Regions from separate parts of the Clostridium chromiireducens genome, predicted to be linked through region 3. Evidence: a T-box and tRNA genes for the amino acid it is inferred to sense, from the RefSeq annotation. Region 3 holds a T-box; the other regions hold tRNA genes.
What was found. The T-box of region 3 lies ahead of argS (arginine--tRNA ligase). A T-box ahead of a tRNA ligase gene usually reads a tRNA of that ligase, here a tRNA-Arg.
Positions count from the first base shown of each region.

Region 1 (10,822 bases), on a different contig from region 3:
GAAATCTTAGATAGAGCTTCACTGTAATAATCACTGCTCACTAAATTATCACAATCTGCAAATAAGGATTCCTTGAATTTACTCTTAGCATCATTTAAATATATCAATGAATCAATATAATTTAAATCTAGAGCAGAAACTTTATTAAAGTAAGGGATAGATTCAGCATATTGTCTATTATTAAAATGGTCTATAGCAGTATTATAATTATTAGTTGATTCTTTAATTAAATCTATTGAATCGGAAATGCTATGTAATTTATTATTATCTATAATATTGTATCGTTGAATCTCTTTTACCTGTATCAATGCATTCTCAGAAGATATTTTTTGGTTATTAATATCTTCAGTTAGACTATTTAATTTATAACTAAAGTATTTAGAAATATCATTATCCATCATAAATACTTTAAATGGATTAAACTTTTGTTGAGTTAATAAGATGTTATTTGCTTGAGAAAATTTATAATTATCAAAGCTTGTTTTAAAAGAGTCAATAAATTTATTGTACTTATAGAAACCATAAAAGGTACTAAAGCAAATAAATATAAATAATAATATGCGTATGATTATTTTAGCTTTCCTCTTCTTGTTTACTTTATTATAAGGAATTCTATTTATATTCAAAGAAATGCCTCCTAATTTAATACTTATTAATCGAATAACGTTTAAAAAATGTGCATATAATCATTTGGTTTTTTATACACATTAAATAATAGTAGTCCTTTTTATCTATAATATTGACAAGAAACACAAAAAATAAACCTTAAGGTTTTAACTAAATTTAATATATGTTAATATAGTGAATAGAGTTTATAAAACTAAAGAGTATTAATTCGGAGGGTAAGATGGACCATAGAACTAATTTTTTAAAAAAAGTTATAACTTCTATATATGACATAAAAGTTTTTTCTAAATATGCTAAGGAAGGATTTTTTAGATCAATTTCGTATGCAATGCTGCTTACATTAATCTTGGCAATAATAAGAAGTGCTTTTGCGGTATATAGAAATAATAATTTTGAATTAAATTTTTTTACATCTACTATTATTACCAATTTTGGTATGAGTTTTCTTAACTTGTTATTTGACTGCTTAATTGTATCTGTTGTATCCTCTCTTTTTGCAATATTCATGCGGATGGTAGTTAAACATATAGCTTTATATTCATTGACTTTATATGCGGCCACATTACCACTGATGGTTCAAATTATATTAGAAATATTTAATCCCAATATGAGTTTTGATACAATGTTTATAGTTGGGACGCTAACTTATGTTATATTAATATTAAAGTATATAAAAGATGAAATAATAAAGAAATTAACTTAAAAACTACTATAAATTAATTAAAGAGTGGCTAAAGGATATTATATAGATGCTGAAATAAATAGAATATATATTCAATGAAGGAAAAATTAATTTATTGAATATATATTCTATTTATTTTTTAGTGTCCAATTAATCAAGTTTCATTTTGAATCTAAATCTATTATCTAACAACTGGATATACTGTATAACAAGGAGTTGTTATATGGAAAATAATATGATATTATATATTAAGGGTATATGGTAAAAAAAGTAAAAAAAATTACAAAAGGGGATTAAGAAATGGTTGAGGTCGATATTTTAAAAGATGGTGGAATAAGTGAAGAGAATACACTAAATAAAGCTGAGCTTATTAAATTATCAAAAGAAGATTTGATTAATATACTTATTAATATATCAGAGTGTAAAAAGATTCAAGAAGATTTTATTTTAAATATTTCTCATGATTTAAGATCACCACTAAATGTAATATTAAGTATATTGCAGTGTTATAAAGATGAATATAAAAATAATAAAAAAGGAGATCAATGCCAAGATCATATAGAGATTATAAAAAGAAATTCTTATAAGATATTAAAACTTATAAATAATCTTATTGATACTACAAAACTAGAAAAAAAGTATTATAACATGAAGAAAGAAAATTTAGATATAATCAATTTAATAGAGTGGAATATATCATCTATAGATAAGTATGCTAAACAAAAGGATATATCTTTAGTTTTTGATACAAATGTTGAAGAATGTATTATGGCAATTGATCCTGAAGCAATAGACAGAATAATAATGAATTTAATATCTAATGCCATAAAGTTCTCGCCTGAGGGCAGCAGTATATATATAAACACATGGAAGAGTATTAATCAGCTAACAATTTCAATTAAAGACGAAGGAATTGGAATACCTAAAGAAGAACAAAGTAATATTTTTAATAGATTTGTTCAATCTTCTAGAAATAAAAAGAGTGAACATTCTGGTAGTGGAATAGGTTTAGATTTGGTTAGATATCTGACAAAGGCTCATAATGGAAGTATAGAACTTAAAAGTGAAATGAACAAGGGTTGTGAGTTTATTATTAAGTTACCAATAGAGAAGCTAGAAGAAAATGAAATTGTGAAAAATAAATGTTTAAATTCTAAGAGCAAAGTAGAAATACTTGAAGTGGAATTTTCAGATATTTATCTATAAATTACTTAGAAAATTATGAAGGTATAGTAAGTTATCTAACATATTCTATTTTTAGATAACTTATTATATAATTTATCTAAACTATAATTAGGAAATCAAATAAATTTATTATAATAAGTTATTATAAACTTGATTATTGTAGTAGCTTGTGATAATATAGTTCTGTTGTTAAAAATAAGTATGGAGCGTTAGTTAAACGGATATAACTTACCGCTACGGACGGTACATTAAGGGTTCGATTCCTTTACGCTCTGCCATTTATATAAAAAAATGTCTTAACTTAATTAAGTTAAGACATTTTTTTATATAATTTTAGTGCCTATGTTTTCACCGAATAAAACTTTGCATTCAAAGCCTAATTTAGATTGTTCTAAAATATCGCTATCAATTTTGATAGAATCTTTCTCAAAAAATAATATTGTAGTTGAACCTCCAAATTTGAAATATCCTTTTTCATCGCCTTTATTTACTTTAACATTAGGCGAATAAGATTGAATTATTGAGCCAACACAAGTAGCACCAACTTCTACATGCAATACATCTTTAAAATTATCTGACTTAAACAATGACCATTCTCGTTTATTCTCACAAAAAAGCTTAGGGACAGCCTTAAGTGCTATTGGATTTACTGAGTAATAATGTCCTTTAATATGGTGACTTTCATATGGAATACCAGAATCTATAAAGTGAAACCTGTGATAATCTGTTGGACACAGTCTTAAAATAACACATACACCATTACTGTATTTACTAGCAATAGATTCATCATCAATTAATTCTTTTAGACTATAAGTTAATCCTTTGATTTGAACTATATTATCAAGATCAATGTTTTCATATGCAGTAAGTCTTCCATCTCCAGGTGAAATCAATATATCTTTGTTTTTATTTATTGGTCTAGCTTCAGAATGCAGTTCCCGAGTAAAAAAATCATTAAAGGAATTAAATTCATTAATCTTTTTCTTTGATAAAGTCATATCGATATTAAAGCTTTCTATAAATGATGGAATTTTACTTGCACTTAGTTTTGTATCACAGTATGTTCCATACAATTTAGAAAATAGCTTCTTTTTTGCGATAAGTTCAGTAACGTTTTTGCCAATTGGGGATTCATATGTCCATTCAATATACTTTTTCCCCGCTATAAGCTCTTCTTCATAAGATTTTGTTTTTCTATTATAAACTTGAATCATAAATACAATTGTCAAAACTTTATAGAATATTGTAGGCAAAAGCCAGATAAACTTATAATGTTACAGTTATGACAAGTATCCTCCATTTCTTATTTAATTTTATAATTTTTATAGATCCTATTTATATTATTAGCCATAATAGGAATTAATATAAATTTAGATTAATATAAAATATGCATTAATAAATAATGTGTAACATACATAATTTATTTTAACTCTTAATACTAATTTTATCACATATAATAAGAAATTCAAAAGAGATATAAATGAATGAGATTTTAAATCTTGTTGACGAGAGAGTTATAGAGTTATGGCCTACTATTGAACTTGATGGTATAATATTAGTTGCATGTTATTGTAAGATTATATAGGGGAAACGAGGAAAAGTATTATGAACAAGACAAAAAAATTAATATTTCAATCAGCAATAAAAATATTTTCGGAATCAGGATATAGAGGAGCTACAATGGATGAAATAGCTTTAAATGCAGGTCTCGCTAAGGGAACATTGTATTATCATTTCAAAAGTAAAGAAGAAATATTTAATTTTATTGTTGAGGAAGGACTTCAGATATTAGAAAATCAAGTTGTTGAAGTTCAAAATACGAGTATAGATCCAATTGAAAAATTAATAAGGATATGTAGAATACAATTAACTTTTCTTTATGGATATACAGATTTCTTCAAGATAGTAATGAGTCAGTTATGGGGAACTGAAAGAAGGCAAAATGAATTAAGACAAAAAATAAGAAAATATATATATGAAATTGAAATTAACATAAAAATTGCTATGGAAAATGGGTTGATTGAAAAAGGGGATATTGAGCTTATGGCATTTGAGTTTTTTGGTTCATTATGCTCATCTGCAATATATGAGTCTATTCGTATTGAAAAGATAGACTTAGAGAACATTATAGAAAGCACAATAAAGTTTACATTAAATGGTTTAGGGATAAATTATAAAGAAGTAAATTATAATGATAAATAATATCTAAAATAGTTAAGAATTAAGAACCATATAACTTTGTTAATATATTAACTCTAGAATTGTGAGAAAACATGTATTTTTAGTTGTAAAATTTGGTTAAATAAATAATATTATCAATAAAAGTTATTAATTAATATTTAATTCTTCATTATGATTGTGTTAAAATAGTATTCGGTGGCCTAGAGAATAGGCTATTTATTAACTAAAATAGAACACTAAGATGGAGGATTCTTTTTTATGATAAATATAGTAATAGATGGTAAGATTATAAAAATAGAAGATGAAAAAACAACTGTTTTAAAGGCAGCATTAGATAATGGAATAGATATACCTACATTATGTTATTTAAACGATTGCGGAAATGTAGGAAAATGTGGCGTATGTGCTGTAGAAGTTGAAGGAAAGAATAATTTATCTTTAGCTTGCATAACTAAAGTTGAAGATGGAATGATTATAAAAACAAACTCAGAAAAAGTTCAAGAAAGAATAAAGTCAAGAGTGAGTACATTGCTAGATAAACATGAATTTAAATGTGGACCTTGTAATAGAAGAGAAAATTGTGAGTTTCTAAAACTGGTTATTAAAACGAAAGCGAAGGCTAATACGCCTTTTGTTGTTACTGATAAACTAGAATATATTGATGAAAGAAGTAAATCAATTGTTATAGATAGAAGTAAATGTGTTCTATGCGGAAGATGTGTTGCTGCCTGCAAAGAAAAGACAGGAACTGAAATGATTAAAATTGTAGGCAAAGGTGCGGAGAGAAAAGTCTCGTCTATAGGAAATGAGTGTTTTGATGATACTAACTGCTTATTATGTGGTCAATGTGTTGTTGCGTGTCCAGTTGCGGCTTTATCTGAAAAATCGCATATGGATAGAGTAAAGGAAGCACTAGAGGATCAAAATAAACATGTAATAGTTGCAATGGCTCCATCAATTAGAACTTCTATGGGAGAGCTATTTAAATTAGGGTACGGGGTAGATGTTACAGGAAAACTATATACATCATTAAGAATGTTAGGTTTTGATAAGGTCTTTGATATCAACTTTGGAGCCGATATGACAATAATGGAAGAGGCAACAGAATTTATTGAAAGAATAAAGAATAATGGCCCATTCCCTATGTTTACATCATGTTGTCCGTCATGGGTAAGACTTCTTGAAAATTACTACCCAGAATTTTTAGAGAATCTGTCATCAGCAAAATCACCTCAACAAATATTTGGTGCAGCAAGTAAAACATATTATCCAGAAATAGAAGGATTAAACCCTAAGGATGTATTTACTGTAACTGTAATGCCTTGTACCTCAAAGAAATTTGAGGCAGATAGAAAAGAAATGGCTAATGATGGAATAAGAAATATAGATGCTGTTATTACCACAAGAGAACTAGCGAAAATGATTAAGGATGCAAAGATTAACTTTGCTAGTTTAGAAGATGGCGAAGCAGACTTAGCTATGGGAGAATATACTGGAGCTGGTGTTATATTTGGAACTACGGGTGGAGTTATGGAGGCGGCTCTTAGAACTGCTAAAGATTTCATAGAGGATAAAGATTTAACAAATGTAGAATATTCACAAGTCAGAGGATTTGAAGGAATTAAAGAAGCTACAGTGCAAATTGGTGGAGAAAATTATAATGTAGCTGTAATAAACGGTTCTTCTAATTTATTTGAATTTATGAAGAGTGGAAAAGTAATTGGAAAACAATATCACTTTATTGAAGTAATGTCTTGCCCAGGAGGATGCATTAATGGTGGAGGACAACCTCACGTAAATGCAAAGGACAGGGAAAATATAGATGTAAGAGCTTTAAGAGCATCTGTACTATATAATCAAGATAAAAATTTAGAAAAGAGAAAATCCCATAAGAATTCAGCATTATTGAAAATGTATCATGAATATATGGGAGCACCAGGACAAGGCAAAGCTCATAAGTTACTACACATAAAATATGATAAATAACGCAGTTAATGGGGGATAATATTAAAATGAGATTTCTAGCAAGTGATTTAGATGGAACATTATTTAGGGATAATAAGATTAGTGAAAAAGATTTGAGAGCATTAAGAAGACTGAAAGAATTAGGTAATAAGGTTATAGTTTCAACTGGAAGAAGTTTTAAGGGAGTTAACGATATTTTAAGAGAATATCCTTTTGAATATGATTATTTAGTTATGTGTAATGGTGCATTAATAGCTGATAGTAATAATAAAATAATCCATGAAAAAGTAATTCCTAATAAAATTCAAAATAAGATAATTGAAAGCTTTTATAATTGGGACGATTCACTTATTTACTATGATGATGGAAGTGCTACATATATGATTCAAAATGATAATGTAGATACATCTAAGGTTGATGCTGATTTTTTCAATCATTTTTCTGATAGAGTAAATTTAGATATGGCATTAAGCAATACAGCAGACTCACAAATTATGAGTATTTTTAATGTATCTCAATCAATATCTATGTCTGAATTGGTGAAAGAAAAATTATTAGTGGATTATAGTGAATATATAGAAGTATTTAGAAATCAGTTTTTTGTAGATATAGTTCCTAAAAATTGTTCAAAAGGAATTGCTATAGAGATGATATTAGAAAATGAGAATATGACAACTGATAATTTATATACAGTTGGTGATTCTTTAAATGATGTATCAATGTTCAAAATCACAAATAATAGCTATACATTTAATAATGTAGAAGAGATAGTTAAGCATCATGCAAATAATTTCGTTGATTATGTGTATGAAGTTATAGGGGACATGCTAGAGTAGCTTTTAAGTGGTTATTAATAAAACACAATAAAAAGTTTAAGCATAATAGAAAATGCCTAAATAAAAGGTTATTAAATCTTTTATTTAGGCATTTTAAATAATAAATTTATTATTTATTAGAATTAGAAAATTCTAAGTATTCATCAAATGTCATAGTTCTATCAACTATAGAACCATCATCTTTTATGTCGATAATTCTATTTGCTATAGTTTGAACGAATTGGTGGTCGTGAGAAGCAAATAATATGTTACTATTATAATCTCTTAAACCATTATTTACAGCTGTAATTGATTCAAGATCAAGGTGATTAGTTGGTTGATCTAGCATTAATACATTAGCGTTAGATAGCATCATTTTAGACAACATACATCTAACCTTTTCTCCTCCTGATAATACACTAGCCTCTTTTAAGGCTTCCTCACCTGAGAATAGCATTCTACCTAAGAAACCTCTAATATAGCTTTCGGATTTTTCTTCAGAATATTGTCTAAGCCAATCTACTAATGAAAGATTGCAGCCATCAAAGAATGCAGAATTATCAGTTGGGAAGTAAGCGTTAGTTATAGTTATTCCCCATTTAAATTCTCCACTATCTGGTTCCATTTCTCCAGCTAAGATTTTAAATAATGTAGTTACAGCTATTTCATTTCCAATAAGAGCAATTTTATCACCTTTATTAACCATGAAATTTATATTATCTAATAATTTAACACCATCAACAGTTTTAGATAAATCTTTAACCATTAATATATCATTACCAACTTCTCTTTCAGGTTTAAACCCTACAAAAGGATATTTTCTACTTGAAGGTTGAATATCATCTAAGGTGATTTTATCTAATAACTTTTTACGAGAAGTAGCTTGCTTAGATTTAGATGCATTAGCACTGAATCTTGCAATAAAGTCTTGTAAATCTTTAATTTTTTCTTCTTTCTTCTTGTTTTGATCTTTTGATAATTGAAGAGCTAATTGACTTGATTCATACCAGAAGTCATAGTTACCAACATAAATTTTAATTTTCCCAAAATCAACATCAGCCATTTGAGTACAAACTGCATTTAAGAAATGTCTATCATGTGATACTACTATAACAGTTCCATCAAAGTTTCCTAAGAAGTCTTCTAACCAGTTTACAGCTTTTAAATCTAAGCCGTTAGTAGGTTCGTCTAGAATTAAGATTCCAGGATTTCCGAATAGAGCCTGAGCTAAAAGAACTTTAACCTTCTCTCCACCAGTTAATTCCGATACATTTTTAAAATGCATTTCTGTTCCTATTCCTAATCCCTGTAGAACTGAAGAAGCTTCAGATTCGGCTTCCCAACCATTAAGTTCAGCAAATTCTCCTTCTAATTCAGATGCTTTAATTCCATCTTCATCAGAAAAATCAGGTTTAGCATATATCTCATCTTTTTCCTTCATTATTTGATATAGTCTTTCATTACCCATTATCACAGTTTCCAAAACTTGAAAATCGTCATATTTATAATGTTCTTGTTTTAAAACAGACATTCTTAAATTAGGAGCAATTGTAACTTCTCCAGTATTAGGTTCTATTTCACCTGATAATATTTTTAAGAATGTACTCTTTCCAGCTCCATTAGCACCAATAACTCCATAACAATTTCCAGGAGTAAATTTAAGGTTGACATCTTCAAAAAGTTTACGTCCACCAAATCTCAGACTAACATTTGATACGTTTATCAATATATTTCGACCTCATTTCTTATTATTGTAATTACTATAAAAATCTACAATATATGTTTTTAAGAAGAAAATTCTTAGTTGTAATAAATATATGTGTTTAGAAATTATGTTGAATTTAATTCTTAATTATATATTGTTCAAGTAGTTTCACTTCATGTTGCTTATTATACCACATAATCAACAAATTTTGCATTTTTAAGTATTGCTATAATTTAAAAAATTTGTATTAGATTAAAGTTTAAACAATACTCGTATTATTTACAATTCTTTGGAATATTAAAACATTCATCTAATATTTTTTCACTCATACGCCTATATAGATTACTCATATTAACATAGGCACATATAAGTAAGAAGTTTTCCTCATAATCACCTAATGTATCCTCTTTAGATTTTATTAATTCTTGTATATTCTCATAAATTTTATTAGAAGATAAATTTAAATCATCTAAATTTAAATCATATATATCTAAAAATGATTGATATACATCATGTAGTGGATAGTTTTGATCTTTTTCAAAAGAGTCTATTATAGGTGTCAGAAGAGTTTTGACATCTGTTAGAGATAAGGCACCTTTCAGATTATAAATTAAGCCCATTAAGATAAGATGATTCTTAGTATATTTTTTATTTTTAATTTTCATCAAGAGATTACCTTTTGCATAATTATTAATCATGGTTTTAGTTAATACTTTATCGTCATCATTTCTTTTAGTATAATTTAATTTACTTTCGAATAGCTGCATAACTTGATCCATATAAAGATCAATTTCAGGAAAGTCATTTAAATTTATATTATTAGATGATTTTTGTGAATTTATATAGTTATCAATATTAAAGTCACTCATAAGATTTCACTCCTCACATAGTAATAAAAACTATGTTCATTATTACAATTTCAATATTAATGGAAAGAGGTAGATAATTCAAGCATTTATGGGTAAAATACTAATAGATAATAAAATATAAGCGAAAATAACTTTTGCAATACAAATAAATATATGAAATAATTATATATATAATAACATGTAGTTATAAAAACTATGTGGTAATAAATAGGAGGGTAAAAGAATGGAGAAATATTTAAGAGAACCTATAAATGGGCTAACTCACTTTGTGGGAGCAGTACTATCATTAGTTGCTTTAATTGCAATGCTATTTAGAGCATATGAAAGAGGAAGTTCTGCAATAACAATATTTTCAGTTTTATTTTTTGGAGTAAGTATGATTTTATTATATAGTGCATCGGCAACATATCATTCAGTTATAGCTAATGATAAAGTTATAAAAGCTCTAAAAAGATTAGATCATTCAATGATATTCATTTTAATTGCTGGATCATATGCTCCATTTTGCTTGGTAGCATTGAATGGGAAAGTAGGATTTAACTTATTTTCAGCAGTAACAATATGTGCAGTTGTGGGAATTGCATTTAAATTATGTTGGGTAACTTGTCCAAGATGGCTTAGTAGCACAATGTATATTGGAATTGGCTGGTTTGCAATATTTGCAATATATCCTATGTCACAAGTATTGTCATTAATAGGGTTAATGTGGCTGGTTTTAGGTGGCGTGATGTATACAGTTGGTGGAGTAATATATGCATTGAAATCAGATAAAATAAGAATATGGCTATTTGGA
Region 1 covers NZ_QXDJ01000010.1:12,671-23,492, forward strand. The annotation lists gene D2A34_RS25010 (L,D-transpeptidase) at 1-626, opposite strand, end outside; gene D2A34_RS25015 (DUF1189 family protein) at 848-1,330, shown strand; gene D2A34_RS25020 (sensor histidine kinase) at 1,610-2,515, shown strand; tRNA gene D2A34_RS25025 (tRNA-Arg) at 2,698-2,772, shown strand; gene D2A34_RS25030 (phosphatidylserine decarboxylase) at 2,818-3,708, opposite strand; gene D2A34_RS25035 (TetR/AcrR family transcriptional regulator) at 4,100-4,696, shown strand; gene D2A34_RS25040 (ferredoxin hydrogenase) at 4,934-6,661, shown strand; gene D2A34_RS25045 (Cof-type HAD-IIB family hydrolase) at 6,688-7,476, shown strand; gene D2A34_RS25050 (ABC-F family ATP-binding cassette domain-containing protein) at 7,586-9,181, opposite strand; gene D2A34_RS25055 (DUF1836 domain-containing protein) at 9,436-10,029, opposite strand; gene trhA (PAQR family membrane homeostasis protein TrhA) at 10,253-10,822, shown strand, end outside.
Region 1: it encodes a tRNA-Arg, which carries the amino acid that the T-box ahead of argS (arginine--tRNA ligase) is inferred to sense. The anticodon was not compared.

Region 2 (10,822 bases), on a different contig from region 3:
TGCATACCTAAAAATAAATCTTCCCTTAAATTAAGAGTATTAAATAAAATATTTACTATCTCTTACGCTTATTAGCAACTTCAACATTAACTTTCTTTCTATTAATTTTTCCGCCAGGACATTTATCCAATATTTTAGCAGATACAGTTTCATCGACTGTTACAAATGAGAAGTTTTCCATAAGGTCTATTTGACCAATTACTGAAGCATTAATTCTTGTCATATCTTTAATATAATTGATTAATACTTTTGGAGTTAAACCATCTCTTTTGCCGACAGAGAAAAATAAACGAACATCTTCTTTTTTACTAGGTGAATCTAATTTATTTGAGCTATAATCAAATACACTTTCGTTTTCAAATTTAATTTTCATTAATGCCGCAATTATTGTTATTGGATCATGAGATTCAGCCAATTCTATTGCACTTGGAATGAACTTAGTAAGCTCTCCAGATTTAATAGCATCTTCTACTTCTGAAATCATATCTTTAAATTTTTTATTATTGATTTCTTCAGCTGTTGGAACTGGTTTTTGTGTAATTGAACTTTTAGTAACATTTTGAATTTGTTTAAGCATTGAGAAATCCTTTGGTGTTACTAGAGAGTAAGCAGTACCGCTTTTGTCTGCTCTACCAGTTCTACCGATTCTATGAACGTAAGATTCAACATCTTGAGGTAAATCGTAATTAAATACGTGAGTTACTCCTTCGACATCTATACCTCTAGCTGCAACGTCAGTAGCAATTAATAAACTTAAAGTACCTTCTTTAAACTTATTTAAGGTAGTTAACCTATGAGCTTGAGTCATATCTCCGTGCATTCCTTCAACCATGTAACCTTTTGATTGTAATTCTTGCACAAGTTCATCAACACCTCTTTTTGTTCTGCAGAAAATTATAGCTGAACTTGGATTATCTAAGTCCAATAATCTGCAAAGAGCTTCTAATCTATGCTTATTATTAATCATAAAATAGTTTTGTTCGATTTTAGATACAGTTAATGAGCTTTTCTTTACACTAACAAGTTTAGCATCAGGCTTCATGTATCTTTTAGCAAGTTTAGCTATTTGATCAGGCATTGTTGCTGAAAATAATAAAGTTTGTCTTTCAGATGGTGTATGACTAAGAATTTCCTCTATGTCATCAATGAATCCCATATTAAGCATTTCATCAGCTTCATCTAATACTAAAAACTCTATAGTTTCTAAATGAAGATATTTTCTCTTTATAAGATCTAAGATTCTACCTGGAGTTCCAACAACTATATCTACACCTTTTCTTAAAGCTCTAATTTGTCTATCAATAGAATCTCCACCATAGACAGATAATACTTCAATATTTTCATACTTAGAAAGCCTTTCTATTTCATCTTTAACTTGAACAGCAAGCTCTCTTGTTGGTGCTAAAATAAGAGACTTTATTCCTTTTTTATCGCTCATTTTAGTTATAATTGGAAGGCTGTAAGCAGCAGTCTTTCCAGTACCAGTTTGTGCTTGACCTATTAAATCAGCACCGCTAAGTGTTACAGGAATACTTTGTTCTTGTATTTGAGATGGTTTCGTAAAACCAAGGTCTGATATTGCTCTCACAATACTCTCTTTAAGACCTAATGTAGCAAATTGATTATCATTCATTAAATATCCTCGTTTCTTAATTTTAAAATTGATTGATTTTTATTTTTTATAACTACATAGTAAAGATTTATCTATAAGTCAAATGAATTCATTATAACACAGTATATAAAACTATGTCAAAAATATTATTTTATTAATTGAAGAATATTATTCAAGAATAAATATGTTAATAATAGATAAAATGAGCTGCCTTTAAAATTTTTGGCAGCTCATTTTATCTATTACTAATCCGTGCAGGCTTCAATTATAATAGATTGTACAGTTCTAGGTAGGTTTTCTAGTTCGTCCTTATTTAAGTTAACAACATCTATCGGAGGATGTATCAATAATTCAACAGTAGCGCCTTTAACTCTGTTGTTGTTTTCCTCCAAAAGCTTATATGTTCCATTTATAGTTATTGGAACTATTGGGCATTTGGATTTTGTAGCAAGCTTAAAACTGCCGCCTTTAAATTCATCTGTAGACTTTCCCTTACTTCTTGTCCCAGATGGAAAGATTACCATTGAATAACCTGACTTTAATAAATTAATGCCGTCAACAATTGATGCGGCAGATTTTCTTAAATTATCCCTGTCCATAAAAATGCAATTAATATATTTCATCCAAGTGCTAATAAGAGGCCATTTTTCAAGTTCCTTTTTAGCAATAAATCCTTTTGGAACATCAATGACGCTTAATAATAGTGGTATATCAAAATTGCTTTGATGATTAGAAACAAATAATACCGTTTGCCCTTTTGGAATATTTTCTAGTCCTTTAATATTAATTTTTGCACCGGCTGCCTTCATTATAAATTTAGCCCATATATATGTTATTTTATGGATGTAATCTGTTCTTCCTTTTATATCATTTTTGTTAGTTAAAATTTTTACTTTAACTCTAAAAATAGAAGCCAATATTAAACTTAATCCAAGGCAGAGATAAAAATATATAGTTCTTATCATTAAAAATTACACATCCTTAATAAATTAATTTTTACACTAATCAGTATAATACAAAAATTAGCAGATTAAAAGATTAAATAGATTATGAGGAAGTTAAATTAGGATAAAATTAATTTTAAATTAAGCATTATTTAGGGAAAAATTATATTAAAAAATGTATAATATATATTATAATGATTATTCTATGAAATAGTACAGGAATAGAATTTACGCAGGCAGGAGAATATTAATGAATTTAAATGATAAACAGGATATGAAGGAGAAGAACGAGGAACAAATAATAGGATTAACAGCGATAGAAGTTAAGCAAAGAGTTAAGGAAGGTAAAGTAAACCATATTCCTAAAACACCTTCACGGACTCTACCACAAATAATTAGAGCCAATTTGTTCACAAGGTTCAATGCAATAAATTTTGCACTTGCAGCTGTAATTATATTGGCAGGATCGCCTAAAAATGCTATCTTTGTTGGGGTAATAATTGTTAATACACTAATTGGAGTAATTCAAGAAGTAAAAGCAAAACGTACATTAGAAAAATTATCTGTTATAAGTGCAGCTCACGCCAAAGTTCTCAGAGATTGTGAAATAAAAGATATTCCTGTCGATGAGATTGTGCTAGATGACATAGTTTATTTAGAAACCGGACTTCAGATATTAGCAGATGGAGAAGTAATAAGCAGTAATGGATTAGAAGTAGATGAGTCCATGTTGACAGGTGAAGCAGATGCTATATCTAAGCATTCAGGAGAAAAATTAATGTCTGGTAGTTTTGTTGTATCTGGCGACGGCTATGCAGTAGTAACGAAGGTTGGCAAGGAAACTTATTCATCAACTTTAGCTGAAGAGGCTAGACAATTTAAAATAATAAATTCAGAATTACAAGCAGCTATAGATAAGATATTCAGAGTCATCATATGGATTGTACCACCTCTATCATTATTATTAATATTAACTCAGTTAAGAATTCCGGGATATACATGGCAGGATGCAGCTATAGGTGCGGTGTCAGGTATCGTTGGAATGATACCTGAAGGACTTGTTTTGCTTACAAGTGCAACATTTATAGTTTCAATTTTAAAACTATCTAAATATGATACTTTAGTACAGGAATTATGTGCTACAGAAGTTTTAGCCAGGGTAGATGTGCTTTGTTTAGATAAAACTGGTACGTTAACACAAGGAGATTTACGATTATCTGAAGTGAAAAATATCGGATCTAGAAGCAAAGAAGAAATAGATCATGTATTAGCGGCATTAATTAATAATATTCCAAGCAATAACCCAACGCAGAAAGCCATATTAGCTAAGTATGAAAAATACGATAATAGCATGAAGCCAATAGAGAAAATTGCATTTTCATCTAAAAGAAAATGGAGTGGGATTACTTTTGAAAATATTGGGACATGGATTCTTGGTGCACCTGAAATAATATTAAATAAAGAATATCACTTTATAGAAAGTATAGTTAAAGAGGAAGCTAAAAAAGGAAAAAGAGTGTTGTTATTAGCAAATCTTCATAATAACTTAAATGAAAAGTTAGAAGGAAAAATAGAAAGTGTTGCATTGATACTAATTGAGGATATTATAAGAGAAGCAGCTCCAGATGTGTTAAAGTATTTCGATAGTCAAGGAGTAGGTGTGAAAATAATTTCCGGTGATAGTCCTGTTACGGTTTCTGAAGTTGCAAGACGAGCTGGAGTGAGCAATTGGGATAAGTACGTTGATGCAAGAGAGTTGCCAGAAGATAATGAAAATCTAAAAGAACTAATCAGAAATACAACTGTTTTTGGAAGAGTAACTCCACATCAAAAGAAAAGAATTGTTTTAGCACTTCAGGATATGGGTCATACTGTAGCAATGACAGGAGATGGGGTAAATGATGTTCTTGCATTAAAATCATCTGATTGTGGAATAGCAATGGCAAATGGATCAGATGCAACAAAGGCTGTAGCACAATTAGTATTAATGAAGTCAGATTTTTCTGCGCTCCCTAAAGTTCTTGAAGAAGGAAGAAAACAAATTAACAATTTGGAGAGAGTTTCAGAATTATTTCTATCAAAAACTGTATTTTGTATAATTTTATCCTTTGTATGCTCAATATTATTTATTGAATATCCAATACTTCCTATACAATTATCATTAGTAGGAAGCTGTGCTATAGGAATTCCATCATTCTTTTTAGCGTTATTACCTAGCACAGGTGGTGTAAAGAAAGGCTTTTTAACTAGGATACTTACGGTAAGCGTACCAAATGGAATATTAATTGCTTTGTTTACTTTGATTACATTTATACTATCAATTCAATTTGGATTACCAATGGATTATAGTAGAACTTTAGCGGTGCTAATGTTTGCAGGAATTAGTATGGTAGTCTTATTTAGAGTAGCAAGACCGTTAACTAATTTTAAAACAGTATTGTGCGTGGCTATGTTTGGTATGATAGTGCTTGCTTTTTTAACTCCAATCGGAAGGTATATATTTAGTTTATCAAAAATACGATTTGAACATTGGCTAATATCGGTAGCTGTAATAGTGATATCAAGTCCATTGATAACTAAAATTGTAGACATATTTAGGATTAAGGTTAATAAGAAATATAAGGTTAAAACAACTTAAAAGGTTGCAGATATTATAGGAATTATCTGCTTTATGTGAAAGTTAATTATTGTTTTGCCAGTACTATTAATACAAAAGGTGGTATAAAATAGAGGGATAAAATCTATTTTATATCATCTTATTTTTTTATTGTGATTTTCCAACAACTGGAGTATAATTAAATTAATATATTATTAAGGAGGGTAGATTATGGCAAATGTAATTGGTACTGTTGAGTTTAATTTTAATAAACTATGGATATCTAGCAGTTGTGTTTCAAAAACAGCAATTTCATCTTCTAACGGGAGAAGTGCGTCCATTTTTAGAATAAGTACTGATTATAGTATAAATCCATGGTCTATATCTTTAAATTAGTTGATTTAAATACTAATAAATAAGGATTTTATAGGATTCGAGGATTGTACTTGAGTCCTTTTTATATTGTACTTATCTAAGATTACAATTTTAAATTTATCAATAAGTCTAAGCTTATATATTAAGTTTGACTTTTGATAGGTTTTAAGTGTAAAATCCAGGATTCAGTTCTCCATAAGTCTTTTACTATTGGTTTTTTAGCATCTTGTGCTAAAAGGCTAAATAAAAGGCTTATTTTTGTTTGTAAAAAATAAGTATTTACAATCTAGGAGGATTTTAAAATGAATGTTAATGAAAAATTAAAGCGAAATATATCAATAAGTTACTTATATAATTTTTTATTCCAATTGAATATTACTTCAGCTATATGGGTTTTATATTTAAGTTTTAAAGGGATGTCTTTAATTGAGATAGGACTTCTAGAATCAATTTATCATATAACAGGTGTACTTTTTGAATTACCTACAGGTGCTATTGCAGATGTGTATGGGAAAAAATTTAGCATAATCACAGGAAGAATTGTAAGCGTAATATCGAGTATTTTAATGATTACGTCAAATAGCTTTTGGGGATTTGGATTATCTTTCATTTTAAGTGCTGCATCTATGAATTTAAATTCTGGAGCAGGAGAAGCGTTAATTTATGACAGTCTAAAAGAATTAGGAGAGGAAGAGCGATATAAAAAAATATGGGGTAATTTAGCCTTTATTATGTCTAGCGGCCAAGGAATTGCAGTTTTGCTTGGAGGAATTTTATCAGATATAAAATTTTTATATGCCTATATATTAGGAATGATTATACACACAGCAGCTCTTATAGTTGCTTGCAAATTTAAGGAGCCGACAGTGCGAAAAAAACAGGAAGAAAAAAAGCAAGAAAACTTAATATTTTATCAGGTATTAATAAGTGCAAAGGTACTTAAAACAAGGAAAGTAGTGTTGTATCTAATATTGTTCTCTGCATTAGTAGGAAGTCTACAAACTACTGTATTCTTCTATAGTCAACAATATTTTTCTAACATGAGTTATTCAAAAACTGCAATTGCAATAATATGTGCAGCGAGTAGTTTTATTGAAGCTATAAGTTCTAAGTATGCTTATAAGCTTGAAAACTTATTAAAATTAAAAGGGACATTAATTAGTGTATCACTAATTAATATATTTTCCCTAATAGGCTTAGCTTTAGCTAAAGAATTGGCTGTAGTATTTTTTATGTCAGCATCTATAACAGGTGGGTTAGCTTATACCATATTTAGTGATTATATAAATTCAAGAATTCCATCGGAGTATAGAGCTACGATACTGTCTTTTGATAGTTTTTGTTTCAGCATGTTTATGATAAGTGTATTCCCTGTATTTGGGTTATTAGCAGAGAAAATAGGATTCACTATAACATTTGGGATTATGGCATTATCATATATTCCAGCAATGACATTCTTGTTATTAAAACTTAGAAAATATAAAAGTAGGGAAAAGGTTAGGGGGATTGAAAATGATAGAATTAGCTTTGAATAAATTACAAAAGTATTATGGAGCAAATATAATTTTAGAAGATATTACTTTTGAAGCACAAACTTCTGAAAAGATTGGTATTGTAGGAGATAACGGATGTGGAAAAAGTACATTATTAAAGATAATCATGGGAATTGAAAGTTATGATAAAGGAGCCATATCAATCAGAAAAAATGCCACATTAGGGTATCTTGAGCAAATGCCAATTTACCCCAATGATTTTAAGGTAATAGATGTACTAAATGTAGCTTTTGAAAGATTGGATGGATTACAAAAAGAGTTAGAATTATTGGAACAGCAATTATTGAATTCTAACGAAACTAATATGGAGAAACTTTTAAGCAACTATTCTAAAGTTCAATCTATCTATGAGAGTTTAGGTGGATATGAGAGAGAGGAAAAATTGAGCAAAGTTTGTAATGGGCTTAAGATGAATACTGATTTTAAAAATAAATTATTCAATGAGTTGAGTGGAGGGGAAAAGACTACTGTTATTCTAGGAAAAATACTACTTCAGAATCCAGATATTTTGCTATTAGATGAACCATCTAATCACTTGGACTTAGATACAATGGAGTGGCTGGAAGTTTATTTAAAAGAGTATAAAGGCATAGTTATAATAGTATCTCACGACAGATATTTTTTGGATAATGTAGTTACAAAAATAATTGAAATAGAAGATATGAAAGCAAAGAGTTATAGTGGTAATTACACAGATTTTGCTAAGGAGAAAGAGAAACAGCTTAATCTCCAAATGGAAGCTTTTTTAGAGCGGCAAAAAAAGATTAAAGCCATAGAAAAATCAATCAATCAATTGAGAGATTGGGGGATGAGAGGGGATAATGGCAAGTTTTTCAGAAGAGCTGCAAGCATACAAAAGAGCTTATCTAAAATTGAAAGAATAGATAAACCTGTTATTGAAAAACAAAGTATTAGTATAAATGCTAATACAGCAACAAGATCTGGTAATGAGGTAGTTATAATTAAGAAATTAAGCAAAAGGTATGGTGAAAAAATACTTTTTGATAAAATTGATTTATTAATTAGAAACGAAGAAAGTGTAGCGCTAATAGGGCGAAATGGATGTGGAAAATCAACATTAATCAATATTTTACTTGGAATAATCAAAGAAGATAGTGGAATTGCGCTTCTAGGAAGTTCTATAAAGATTGGCTATTTTCCACAAAATATAATATTTAAAGATGAAAATAAAACAATATTGGAATGTTTTAGAGAAGATATAGTAATAACTGATGGAAAGGCTAGAGGATATCTAGCAAAATACATGTTCTTTGGTGAAATGGTGTTTAAAAAAGTCGGATCTCTTTCAGGCGGTGAACGAAGTAAACTTAAATTAGCCATGCTGATGTATGAGGAAGTTAACTTCCTAGTTTTAGATGAACCAACAAATCATTTGGATATTGAATCAAGAGAGGAATTAGAAGGTCTTTTAAAAGAATTTAAAGGTACTCTTTTATTCGTATCTCATGATAGATATTTTATAAACAATATAGCAAATAGAGTTGTAGAACTATCAGGAGGATATTTAGTTTCATATGAAGGTAATTATGATTATTATAAAGAAAAATTAAATCAGCAGAAAGGTTCAATACTAATTGAAAAATCTAATCAGGAAAATAGTGATAGTGTTAAACCAAAGAAAGAGAGAACTACTAATAATACAATAAAATCAAATAATAATGAGTTCAAGAAACTTAGGTTAGAAAAACAAATTGAGGAATTAGAAGATAAGTTAAAGGCGATTGAAGAACAAATTGAGGAATTTTCTCATGATTACGAAAAACTAAACATTTTATATAATGATAAGCTAGTTCATCAACAAGAGCTAGAAGAATTAATGGAAGAGTATTTCAAGTAAAAGTTTTGAAGTATATTTATAAAGTAATGAAATATAGAGTATAAGTTTAATTAAATGAATGATAATATAGAGTCAGTCAGATTATATAATCTGACTGACTTGCTTTAAACTTTTACCTGAAATTGTATAATTAAGAATTATACCTAATGAAATCAATTGAATATATATTATAAATTTGACAATACTTAATAATTATAATAAAATTTATTAGGTAGAATTAAAGTGTGCTTTGATTCATTAATATATGCTCCTATAGTTAAATGGATAGAATAATCCCCTCCTAAGGGATAGATGTGGGTTCGATTCCCGCTGGGAGTACCATTATATATTAAAAGATGACTTAATCATTAGGGTTGAGTCATCTTTTTTATTTCTGTTTTGCGCCTATTAATATTAATAATTGCATGTAACAATTAAACCTGATTTTATTGCTAGCTAGAATGTTCTAAATTATATATTTATATAATTTGCCAAATCACTATACTTTAAGTGAAATATAGTGTATACTACAATAAATTTATGAATGTTTAAAGCACTATTTGTGATGTATTATATTGAGAGTTATCTTACAATCTTTTCTTATAATTTTTAACCATTCATAAATTAAGACTATTGAATAATAGCAATATAAATATTAGTGAAAATAAATGCTTGATATTTAAAATAAAAGCTGTTATAATAAGTTTTGTAATAAAAAAAGGTTTTTTAAAGACATATGCATTTCTCCTTTTAGAGAATTATATGAATCGATATTAATCTTTAATTTAGAAGGAGGAATTTAATATGCAAGATAAGACTTTAGTATGCAAAGATTGTGGAAATGAATTTGTTTTCACAACTGGAGAACAAGAATTCTACAAAGAAAAAGGATTCGATAACGAACCAGTAAGATGTCCAGATTGTAGAAGAGCTAGAAAGCAACAAAATAACAGAAGATAGTTTTGATTATTTTAAGAGTTATAAGAGTTTCTTATAACTCTTTTTTGATGTATAATCCAAAAATATTAGAGTGTGTAAGAAATAGGTGATAAAAATGATAGAATATTTACTGCATTTTAGATCTTATAGGAAATACGTTTTTGCTATATAAATTTAATAATGTACGGGTTCTTAAGTGGTTAATCCCTAAAAGCTACTTTCCAAAGAAATAAAACTGATATTATACGATATTATCAATTTGATGAAACGGCATAAGAGAAAATAGAAAGGGTGTCAGATTACATTTACTTGTATCTGACACCCAAATTATCGTGTCTTTAAATTTTATTTATCTCCACGCTTACCATTACCGTTATCATTATGCTTTTCGGCAAGAACAGTTTTGAAGCTCCCTTTATTATCGCCATATGACCTTGCTGAATTTTTAGTTGAACTTGCTGTTGACGTAAATGCTGCAGTTGCAGATATCATCATACTTGCCATAAGAACTCCTGCAATAATTTTACTTTTGATACTTTTATTCTGTTAAATTGGAATTTTCAATTTGTTATGTTGTATAGAATGTATAGATAATAAAAAATACAAAATAGAAAACTATTAACAGCATAAAAGGTATTTAGTAAATTTGCATAAGGGACTGATGGTATAAATGACATATAAAGAGTTCACAGAAGAATATTAAAAAAATTTTTTGGTCTAAAATAATAATTTATAAATGATCAGACGTATAAACACCATAAAAAGTAATTCAAATAGAATATACGATTTAAATATTTTGGATTGAAATCTATAGGAAATAAACGAATTAGGAAGCTTAGAAGTGCTAGTAACTATTCCTAGTAATCAACAAGTTCGAAAGAAGTCGAAAGATTTCATTATATTTGTGTTAATATTTTACAAATTATGTAAGCAAAGTGTGATAATGTATACAATGTATAAATCGTT
Region 2 covers NZ_QXDJ01000009.1:111,701-122,522, reverse strand. The annotation lists gene D2A34_RS24875 (DEAD/DEAH box helicase) at 56-1,633, opposite strand; gene D2A34_RS24870 (lysophospholipid acyltransferase family protein) at 1,858-2,577, opposite strand; gene D2A34_RS24865 (cation-translocating P-type ATPase) at 2,831-5,194, shown strand; gene D2A34_RS26975 (hypothetical protein) at 5,384-5,548, shown strand; gene D2A34_RS24860 (MFS transporter) at 5,830-7,062, shown strand; gene abc-f (ribosomal protection-like ABC-F family protein) at 7,040-8,938, shown strand; tRNA gene D2A34_RS24850 (tRNA-Arg) at 9,185-9,259, shown strand; gene D2A34_RS24845 (zinc-ribbon domain-containing protein) at 9,722-9,877, shown strand; gene D2A34_RS26970 (hypothetical protein) at 10,202-10,360, opposite strand.
Region 2: it encodes a tRNA-Arg, which carries the amino acid that the T-box ahead of argS (arginine--tRNA ligase) is inferred to sense. The anticodon was not compared.

Region 3 (10,822 bases):
AAGTTAACAACTTAGTGGCAATACTGGATGGATACTTCACTCAAGGTGCTCATCACTTAAATGTTAATGTTCTTAACAGACAAACATTAATTGATGCTATGGAAAATCCAGATAAGTACCCAACACTTACAATTAGAGTTTCAGGATATGCAGTTAACTTCAGTAGATTATCAAAAGAACAACAGTTAGAAGTTATAAGCAGAACTTTCCATAAAAATATATAAAAATAAAATAACAATTTAATCCATAATTAAAAGACTATAAAAACAAGTACTTGTTTTTATAGTCTTTTTTCTTGAAATAAAGTCTAAGTACAATAGTATTATTGATACAATTAGATTTACTTAAGTGTATTAATTATAACCTAGTATATTATATTACTTTCATAGATTGTAATTACTCTTGAATAGAAAAATTATCTTTGTTAAAGGAACAGATAGGGCATACCCAATAATCAGGCAAATCGTCAAAATCAACATTAGGTGGTATTCCGCCATCTGGATCCCCTAATTCAGGATCATAAATATATCCACACACTTCACAAACATATTTCTCCATTTTATCACCTCATTTATAATTTAAACAAGATTGAAATACTATAACTAATCAATAAGCACTTATAACATATATAAAAGTATTAAAGAATAATAAATAGTTAATGTTGCAAATTATCATATAATATATTATATGATTATATTGTTAAGGTGTTAATGATAAAAAAAATTTGTATACTAAGATCTTGAGTTTAAACGATTTGAAAAATATCCTTTAGGGAAATGACCTTTTTTTAAACCTTCAATAACAGTTAAATAAGTTGCAGCTGTATCGAATCTAGCATCATGGTAGTTTCCGCTTCCTTCAAATAATTTTTCTGATGTCTCAGTAATTTGGCGGCTAGGTATATTAAGCCATTCAATCACTTCAGATAGCTTTGGATTTTTTATTTCACCATTGGCCTTAGGAATTCTGCATATATCCCTGTAATAAGCCATTGTGCAGAAAACATTTTTAGGAACAAAATCTTCTCCTAAAGATTGTAATTCGTGTTTTAAAAATCTGACATCAAAATTTACATTATGTCCGATAAGGAAATCTGCATTAATAAAGTCATCAAGAAATTCAGGAACTAAGTCCTCAAAGTATTGACCATTTGATAAATCATAAAGTTTTTCCAAAGAGAAACCATGAATTTCTTCAGCCGATGGATCCATATCTTCAACAGTGAAAAAAAAGTTCTTTCCCGTAGTTACTTGTGGTTTTACGCTAGCATCTACAGTAATATAACTTAATTGGCATATACTGCCTGGTTTTATACTGGTTGTTTCTGTATCAAAAAATAATAATTTCATTAAAGTGTACCTCCATATTGAATATCAGGCATTTGAAACAAAATTAAAAAATGCCTAAATAAAAAAATTACGAATAAGTTGTTAAATTTAATTATATAGTATTTACGAGAAAATTCAAATAAGTTATAATTAATAGTAAGAATTATTATTAATTAATAATGTAAGGGATTATATATAGTTATATGACAAAAAATTAACAAATAAATAATAATTTCTTTATTAGGAAAGAATAGTCCATAAAGAGGAGGAATTTATAATGATAGAGAGAAAACGTAAGATATCGGTGATTGGTGCAGGGTTTGTAGGTGCGACAACAGCATATGCTTTAATGAATAGCGGAGTGGCTACAGAAATCTGTTTGTTTGATATAAATATGGATAAAGCAATGGGTGAAGTAATGGATTTAGTTCATGGCACATCTTTTGTTAAACCAGTTAGTATTTATGCGGGAAGTATTGAAGAAACAAAAGATTCAGATATAGTTATAATTACTGCTGGTGCGGCTCAAAAAGAAGGGGAAACTAGATTAGATTTAATTGAGAAAAATTATAATATATTTAAAGGATTCGTGCCACAAATTGCAGCAGCGAGTCCAAATGCAATTTTATTAGTTGTATCAAATCCTTGCGATGTATTAGCGTATATAACTTATAAATTATCAGGGTTCCCTAAGGAAAGAGTAATTGCATCAGGTACAGTTCTTGATACTTCAAGATTAAAGTATGTTATTGGTAAGTATTTCAATGTTAATAATAATAATATCCATGCATATGTTTTAGGTGAACATGGTGATAGTGAAGTTATAAGCTGGAGCACTGCAAGTATAGCAGGTGGAAGCTTTGAGGAATATGCACAAAAATTCAATTTGGAATGGGATGATGCAGTAAAAGCAGTAATTGAAAGTGATGTAAAGAATGCAGCCTATGAAATAATAAGTAGAAAAAATGCAACTTATTTTGCAGTAGCATTAGCTGTAAACAGAATAGTAGAAGCAATATTAAGAGATGAAAATACTATTTTAACTGTATCTTGTTTATTACAAGGGGAATATGGAATAGAAGATGTTTATCTAGCAGTACCTGCTATAGTCAACAGTACAGGAGCAGTAAATATAGTAAATCCTGAAATAAAAGATGCAGAAGAGCTAAAAAAATTAAAAGAATCAGCAAATGTCTTAAAAGATCACATTCAAAAGGTATTAAACAAGAAGTAAATATTTTGATAGTATTGAGAAGAACTTAATGTGAAGCGAGAACAACCGAAATAGAAGACATATATGTTCCTCAGGACTATGAAAAATCTCGCTGGGAATATCTAAATTAAAAGTTGCACCACTTCTGCATGTTCCTGTGATATGCACAGGACAAGCAAAAGTGGAACAACTTTCAATTAAGATATTCCAGCAGCTTATTTTTCAATGCCTGCTCCACATATATGTCTTCTATTTCTTTGTCTTGCTATCACTTTAAGTATTTCACATATACATACAAAAGACTGTATGAGTATTGTATTATAAATATAAGAACTGTATGAAAAGTCTTAAATATTCAGTCATTAAATATATTGTAATAAGAGAAATATAAATACTTGTATAAATATATAGCTATTTAAGCTTACTATTGAACAAAGAAATGGAATATATGTTTTTGCGCAGTGTTCATAAGGAGATTTTGCTGGTCGTGATTCTTAGAATATAAGTTGTTCCAAATGTGCTTGTTCAAAAGCGTAGTCTTTGAAGCAAGCACTTTGGATGCAACTTATGTTCTTAGAATCACCCAGTAAAATCTTCTAAGAACCGAAGTAAACACATATATTCCATTTCGGTTGCTTAGAAGTAAACTCTAAATAACATCTTAGTGCAAGTATTTTTATATTTAATCTATTCCCTTAAAGCTAATTTCTCCTGTAAGTACTGCTTTTTCGGTGCCAGAGCTATCTCTAATGATAAGATCTCCTGTATCGGATAAAGAAACGCAAGTTACGATTTCTTCATTATTATAGGTTATTAATTTTGCTTTTTTTCCAAAAATGCTTGAATGGTTTCTGCAAATAGAAATTGTTTCGGTTAGATCTAAATTATCAGTAAATTTATTATATAGGATTTCAAAATTTAGAAGTAACTCAGCAAGTATCTCACTTCTTTTAAATTCTTTATTATGCTCAATCTTTAATGAAGTGGCAGTAGATTCGGTGTTGTCATCAAAATCACTTTTATTTATATTTATATTCATGCCAATCCCTAATACTAAATAATGAACAGCATCCATATCACATTTCATTTCAGCTAATATACCACAAAGTTTTTTATCGTTTAACAGAATATCATTTGGCCATTTTATTGTTGAGTGTATATCATATTTTTCTAGGGTTTTATAGATAGAAGCAGCAGCAATTTGCGTTATCTTAGGGGCTTCGGTTGGAGGAATATTTGGTCTTAGTATTAGAGTAAACCAAAGTCCGCCGCTTGGAGAAACCCATTTTCTATTGAAACGACCACTACCAAGAGTTTGCTTTTCAGCTATAACAATAGTACCATCTTCAGCACCTTTTTGTGCAAGGTCTTTCGCTTTTATATTTGTTGAATCTATATCATTAAAATAAATTATATTACGGCCAATTTTAGATGTTTTTATCATAGGTAAAAGTTCGCTTTTACTTAAAATGTCTGGAGACGATATTAACTTATATCCTTTATTTGAAATTCCTTCTATTACATATCCTTTTGATTTTAAATTTTTTATATGCTTCCATATAGCGGTTCTTGAAACATTTAAAGTCGAACTAAGGTGCTCGCCAGAAACATAATCTTCAAATTTTTTTAATTCATTTAAAACTTTCTCTTCCATAAAACGTATACCTCCTAAAATCCATTATAACATAACAGAATTTAAAGAAAAAAGTATAATTGGAATTTGAAAAAAATGATGGAAAAATCAAATTATTGTAATATAAATAAAAATAATATATAATAAATTTTGGTGTAATTTAAAATAATTATATGTCGATGAGGAACTTTTAGAGAGGATAATAAAATGAATACGAATAAAGGTAATAAAAATATAGATCAAAAATCTAGAGTGAAACCTAAAAAAGTTAAGAAAAATACAAAAAGAATTTCAGTTAAAACATTGATAGCATTTTTTGCGTTTGAAATGATTTTTACATTGTGTACGGCTCCGCTTACGCTTTTATATGGACCGTTTGAAAATGCAAAAGCTACATATGTAGGGGCTGCTATGACTTCAATGAGCCATCAATATCTGGCTACTTGGTTTTTATCAGATGAAAAGATAGCAAAAATCTTAGGACAGAACTCAACTGAAGGAACAAGTGAAACAACAAATACATCAGAAATTGAAATTCCAAAAGTTAAAGATGATACAATAGAATACTATAAAATCGAGAACGAAAAATATACAGGTCATTATCTTGTAATAAAAGATTCGACTAGAGTCAAAATAGGATATACTTCTAAATTACAAGTAGAGGGTGAAACTACATCTCAAATAGCAGAAAATAATGATGCTATTGCAGCTGTTAATGGTGGAGGATTCACAGATCAATCCTCAAATCAAAAGTGGACAGGAAATGGCGGTCTTCCAATAGGACTTATTATGAGTAGTGGTAAGGTTATCTATAATGATTTAGGAAAGGATCAAGAAGCTGACTTACTTGCAATAGATAAACAAGGCATAATGCTTGTTGGTAAGTATTCAGCTGAAAAACTTCAAGAGCTAGGAGTTCAAGAGGCTCTAAGTTTTGGACCATCATTAGTGATTAATGGTAAAATGACCCCTATGAGTGGAGATGGAGGCTGGGGAATAGCTCCAAGAACAGTTATAGGGCAGAGAAAAGATAGTGCAATTATTCTTCTGGTTATTGATGGTAGAGGTGCAAGCAGTTTAGGCGCTACATTAAAAGAAGCTCAAGAAGTTATATATAAACTGGGAGCGGTTAATGCAATGAATTTAGATGGAGGAAAATCTACCACAATGTATTATGATGGAGATATTGTTAACACACCATCATATAGTATGGGGGAAAGATCTATCCCAACTGCAATTATTGTTAAATAAACAGAAGGTGAGGGTAAGTTATGAAAGTATTTAAGAAGATAATTGCGTGGGCAATATTATCTATAATACTACAAATTGGCGGATTATACATATTAGATAACTTTGTATTCAAACATTCGTCAGATTTTAAGAGTGAAAAGATAGAGTTAAGCAAAGATAAGACTAAAGACATTAAAGCCACTATTCCTTCTGGTGCTAAAGATGTAAATGTATCATATGATGGAAAGTATTTAACGTATAGTCAAGATAATAATCTATACATACAAGATACAAAAACAGGTACTAATACTCAAGTGAAAACAGAGAATAATGGAGAAATTCTTTATTATAAATGGCTATCTGATAGAGACAGACTTATAATGGCTAAAAAAGTAGAAAAAGATGGTGAAAAGAAAATTCAGCTTGTAACCTATAATCCAAAGGATTCATCTGAGACTGCTGCAACTGAAAATAATGAAGATATCTGTACTTATCAGGAAGGCATGGAAGTTAGAAAGGTAAGTGAATCAACCATTACAGGTGTTTATTATATTGACCTCTATAAAGGCGGATTGAAGAGTATAGTTTATAGAATTGATATAAATGGTACTTTAACTAAAGTTCAACTTCAAACTAACATTTTAGGGAATATGCAGATAATACCTCATGAAGATAGGTTAATTTATGAAGATAAAGTAGATGGTAAATTTTTTGTTACAAATCCAAATAAGCAGCTAAAGTTTAATTCAAATAAAAAGTTAACACTTTTAGGTATTGATAGAAAAGATGTAATTTACATGGGTGAATTAAACGGTGATAAAGTTACAACAATTACTTATGGAAAAATTAGTGAAGATACTTCTTCTTGGAAAAAGGTAACTTTAGATTCGGTTGTAAATTGTAATGATTTATATTTTAGTAATCAAGGTGAAATTTTGCTTAATGATAATCTTAAAGGCAGTGTTAAAAACTTGATGACTGGAAAAGAAATTGAATATGAAGGAAAACTTATTCAAATCAAAGATGATTTTATAGCAACTATGGATAACAAAGGAAAGTTGACTTATAAGAATTTAGATAAAAAGTAATATTATGAAAGGGGTATCTAAATATTAAATTAGATACTCCTTTTTATGTAAAACTTCGATGTCGAAAAGATTTGGATGAAATGATAGAGATGATAAATAATGCAATGAAAAATGAATGTTAATCTTTTGAAAATAGTGCATGAACAGGCGTAAAATATGGTATAATACAAAACATGTACAACTAATAAGGAGGAAAATATGAATTCATTATTTAATATACAGCAAACAATATATGATAAGATTATATTAATCCCAGCAATACTAATTGCTTTTACATTCCATGAATATGCACATGCATTTGTCGCTGATAAGCTGGGAGATAAGACACCAAGATTTCAAGGAAGATTGAATTTAAACCCAATTACGCATATAGATCCAGTAGGATTCATTTTAGTTTTACTTTTTGGATTTGGATGGGCAAAGCCGGTACAAACTAATCCGTCAGCATATAAAAACTATTATAAAGATGATTTAAAGGTAAGCTTAGCTGGACCGGCTGCAAACTTTTTAGTTTCTATAGTTGCTACAATAGTACTTGTGCTTTTTGTAAGGTTTGGACATGGAATTCCAATGGCATTGTATAGAGTATTAGAATCTATGATATATTCTATTCTTACACTTAACGTGTTTTTAGGGTTATTTAATTTAATACCAGTTCCACCGTTAGATGGCTTTAGTATTCTAAGAGATTTATACCCAAAAGTTTTTTACAAATATGAAAATATGTATTATCAATATCAGATGATAATAATGATGGTACTTATATTTGTTGGAGGAAGAATAATTCAGATTCCTGGAAGAATTATAATAAATATGTTATATAGTTTGGGTAATTTAATACTTAACTTTTTATAGTATAGATATTAAAATTATATATGTCACTTATTTAGGCAAGTTACCGAATAAGTCTAAATTAATATACTTGTTATAAATAGATATCCAAACTATGAATTTGATTCATGATTTGAAATACTTTCCATACCAGAAAGAAAAGGTACTCTTTTTCGTAGTGTTGCATTGTAAAAATAACTGTAGGTATTTCTTCAGTAAAAGTTGTTCCAGTCTTGCTTGTCATTAGCTTGCCTAAGGAGCAAGCAGGACTGGTGCAACTTTTGCTGGTAGAAATCCAAAGTTATTTTTTCTAGCAACCGAGAAACAGAGTACCTTCTCTTTCGGTTGGTTATCACATAAGTCTAAATTAATATATTTGTGATATATATAATACCAAGTTGACAAATATATAGATAATTTGTATAATATATTATCATTAATATTGAAAATTCTGAGAAGAGGAAAGTAGTTTAATTGATTCCTTAAGCGAGTGGGGGAACGGTGTAAGCCCTATGGATAGATTATAATGAAGAGAGCCTTGGAGAAATCACCTGAAATCAGTAGTTAAAATATAATAATTTAATATATCTTATATATGAGTTATTATTTTTGAATGTTTAGTAGGGTTGGTCGCAAAAAAACTTGCGTTAAAAGTTAAGGGGTATTTTATTTATATAAAATACAATTAGAGTGGTACCGCGGATAGTTCGTCTCTTTGTTTAAGAGAGGAGCTTTTTTTATTTGCATGCTAACATATTTGTTATAAATTATGTAAATACTTTTACGAAAAGAAGTAAAAAATAGTAATTAGTACTAGAATAAAATAATTAGTTATAGTCTTACAGGTTAATGCCTGTTTAAGTTTAAATAATAATGTTTAAGCATATTTAAGGAGGATATTTATGGATTACAAAAATAAAGTTGCAGAACTAATAAAAGCTCATGTGGAATTAGATATTGAAACAATAGAAAAATTAATTGAAATACCACCAAAGCCAGAAATGGGAGACTATGCATTCCCATGTTTTCAGCTATCAAAAGTTATGAGAAAAGCACCAAATATGATAGCGGAAGAATTAAAAAACAATATGTCTACTGAAGGATTTGAAAAAATAGAAAGCTTAGGACCTTATCTTAACTTTTTTGTTGATAAAGGTGTATTTGCAGAAAATACAATCAAGAAAGTTTTAGAAGATGGAGATAATTATGGTGCATCAAATAGTGGAGAAGGTAAAACAGTTTGTGTTGAGTATTCTTCACCTAATATAGCTAAGCCTTTCCATGTAGGGCACTTATTTACTACAGCTATAGGAAATGCCTTATATAAAATGTTTAAAAAAGAAGGTTATGATACAGTTGGTTTAAACCATTTAGGAGACTGGGGTACTCAATTTGGTAAGCTTATATCAGCTTATGATAGATGGGTAGATGAAGCAGCTTTAGAAAAGGCTCCAATAGATGAACTGCTTAGAATATATGTTAAATTCCATGAAGAAGCAGAAAAAGATCCTTCTTTAGAAGACGAAGCAAGAGCTAATTTCAAAGCATTAGAAACTGGTGATGAAAAGGCCACAGCGCTTTGGACAAAATTTAGAGAATTGAGCTTGAAGGAATTCGAAAGAGTTTATAATATTTTAGGAGTAAAATTTGATTCGTTGGCAGGTGAAGCATTCTATAATGATAAGATGGATGTTGTTGTTAATGAACTAAAGGAAAAAGGTCTTCTTGTTGAAAGTAATGGAGCTCAAGTTGTTATGCTTGAAGAGTATAATATGCCTCCTTGTATAGTACTTAAGGGAGATGGAGCATCAATATATGCTACAAGAGATTTAGCAGCGGCTATGTACAGAAAGAAAACTTATGATTTTTACAAATGTGTTTATGTAGTTGGAACTCCACAAGCATTGCACTTTAAGCAAGTATTTAAGGTTTTAGAACTTGCAGGCAATGAATGGGCAAAAGACTGCGTGCATGTAGGATTTGGATTAGTTAAGTTTGCAGATAGAAAGCTTTCAACAAGAAATGGTTCAATTGTTTTACTAGATGATCTATTACGTGAAGCGGTAGATAAAACTATGGAAGTTATTAACGAGAAAAATCCTGGACTTGAAAATAAAGAAGAAGTAGCAAAGAAGATTGGTGTTGGAGCTGTAATCTTTACTTATCTTAAAAATTCAAGAGAAAAAGATATTGTCTTTGATTGGAAAGAAATATTATCATTTGACGGAGAAACAGGGCCATATGTTCAATATTCATATGCTAGAGGAAATAGTATATTAAACAGAGGAAATGAATGTACTGGAACTGTTGATTATAGTAAATTATCATCAAAAGAGGAATTTGAATTAGTTAAGAGCATAGCTAACTTTAATAATATGATAACTTTAGCGTTAGATAAATTAGAACCATCAATATTAACAAGATACGTTATAGAAGTTGCTAAAGGATTTAATAAATTCTATAATGCCCACTCAGTATTAAACTTAGAAGACGAAGATTTAAAAGCTACAAGATTAAACTTGGTTAAAGCAAGTCTGCAAGTAATAAAGAATGGATTAGAGTTAATTGGAATAGATGTAGTGGAAAAAATGTAGATTATAAAAGTATATATAGATATAAAAAAACTATGGAGTATTTCAACTTCTAAATAATATATGACACTATAAAGGGAGTAAACTTTTTTATGCAGTGTTGCATTAGCATTCTATTGCAGCGGTCATAACAGATTTTACTCCCTTTCTCTAGCTTTATGTCTTTGGTGTATAGATAAACATATTTACGAATTTGTTAAAACCTTAAGTTATAGCATAAGTTTAATTTATATTATTTGTCTATAATTATATTTTTAGTACATAATAAAGAATACGTGATGTTAAAAATGGATATATGATATAATTAAGTCACTATTTAGGTGAGTTTTTTTGAAGGGATTTGAGGTGGATTGTTTATAAATAAAAATATTAAATATAGAGATATATTAATATTTGCATTAATGGGTTTGATTGGATATAAATTAATAGATAATTATGATTATTTTTTTAATATAGGAAAGAAAGCCTTATCGATTATTTCGCCATTTATTTATGCAATGATTTGTGCGTATATATTAAATCCGGTGGTAAGTTTTGTGGAAAAAAGGTTCAAAATAAAAAGAAAAATATCAATTGCAATTACATATTTTATAATTGTAGCATTAGTTTTTATTGTATTATTTTTTTCTATACCGAGCTTAATTGATAGTATTGTAAATATTACAATAGAGATACCAACGTATGTTGAAATTATACAGAAATGGGTTAATACAATTCTTGAAAATGAAAGAATAAAAGTATTAATTACGCAAGCAGGTCTTTTAGATAATTTGCAGCAAATATCAAATAAAGCAGGTAACATGTCTATAGATTTACTACAAAATCTAGTCATGTATCTACTTTCCTTTACTTCGAATTTAGTTAGTGTCGTTTTAGGCTTTGTCATATCAATATACATCATTGCGGAT
Region 3 covers NZ_QXDJ01000002.1:359,648-370,469, forward strand. The annotation lists gene pflB (formate C-acetyltransferase) at 1-224, shown strand, start outside; gene D2A34_RS06885 (rubredoxin) at 397-558, opposite strand; gene D2A34_RS06890 (3'-5' exonuclease) at 732-1,349, opposite strand; gene D2A34_RS06895 (L-lactate dehydrogenase) at 1,606-2,562, shown strand; gene D2A34_RS06900 (biotin--[acetyl-CoA-carboxylase] ligase) at 3,224-4,195, opposite strand; gene D2A34_RS06905 (phosphodiester glycosidase family protein) at 4,382-5,425, shown strand; gene D2A34_RS06910 (dipeptidyl-peptidase IV) at 5,446-6,492, shown strand; gene D2A34_RS06915 (site-2 protease family protein) at 6,691-7,347, shown strand; T-box leader at 7,768-8,041, shown strand; gene argS (arginine--tRNA ligase) at 8,226-9,917, shown strand; gene D2A34_RS06925 (AI-2E family transporter) at 10,265-10,822, shown strand, end outside.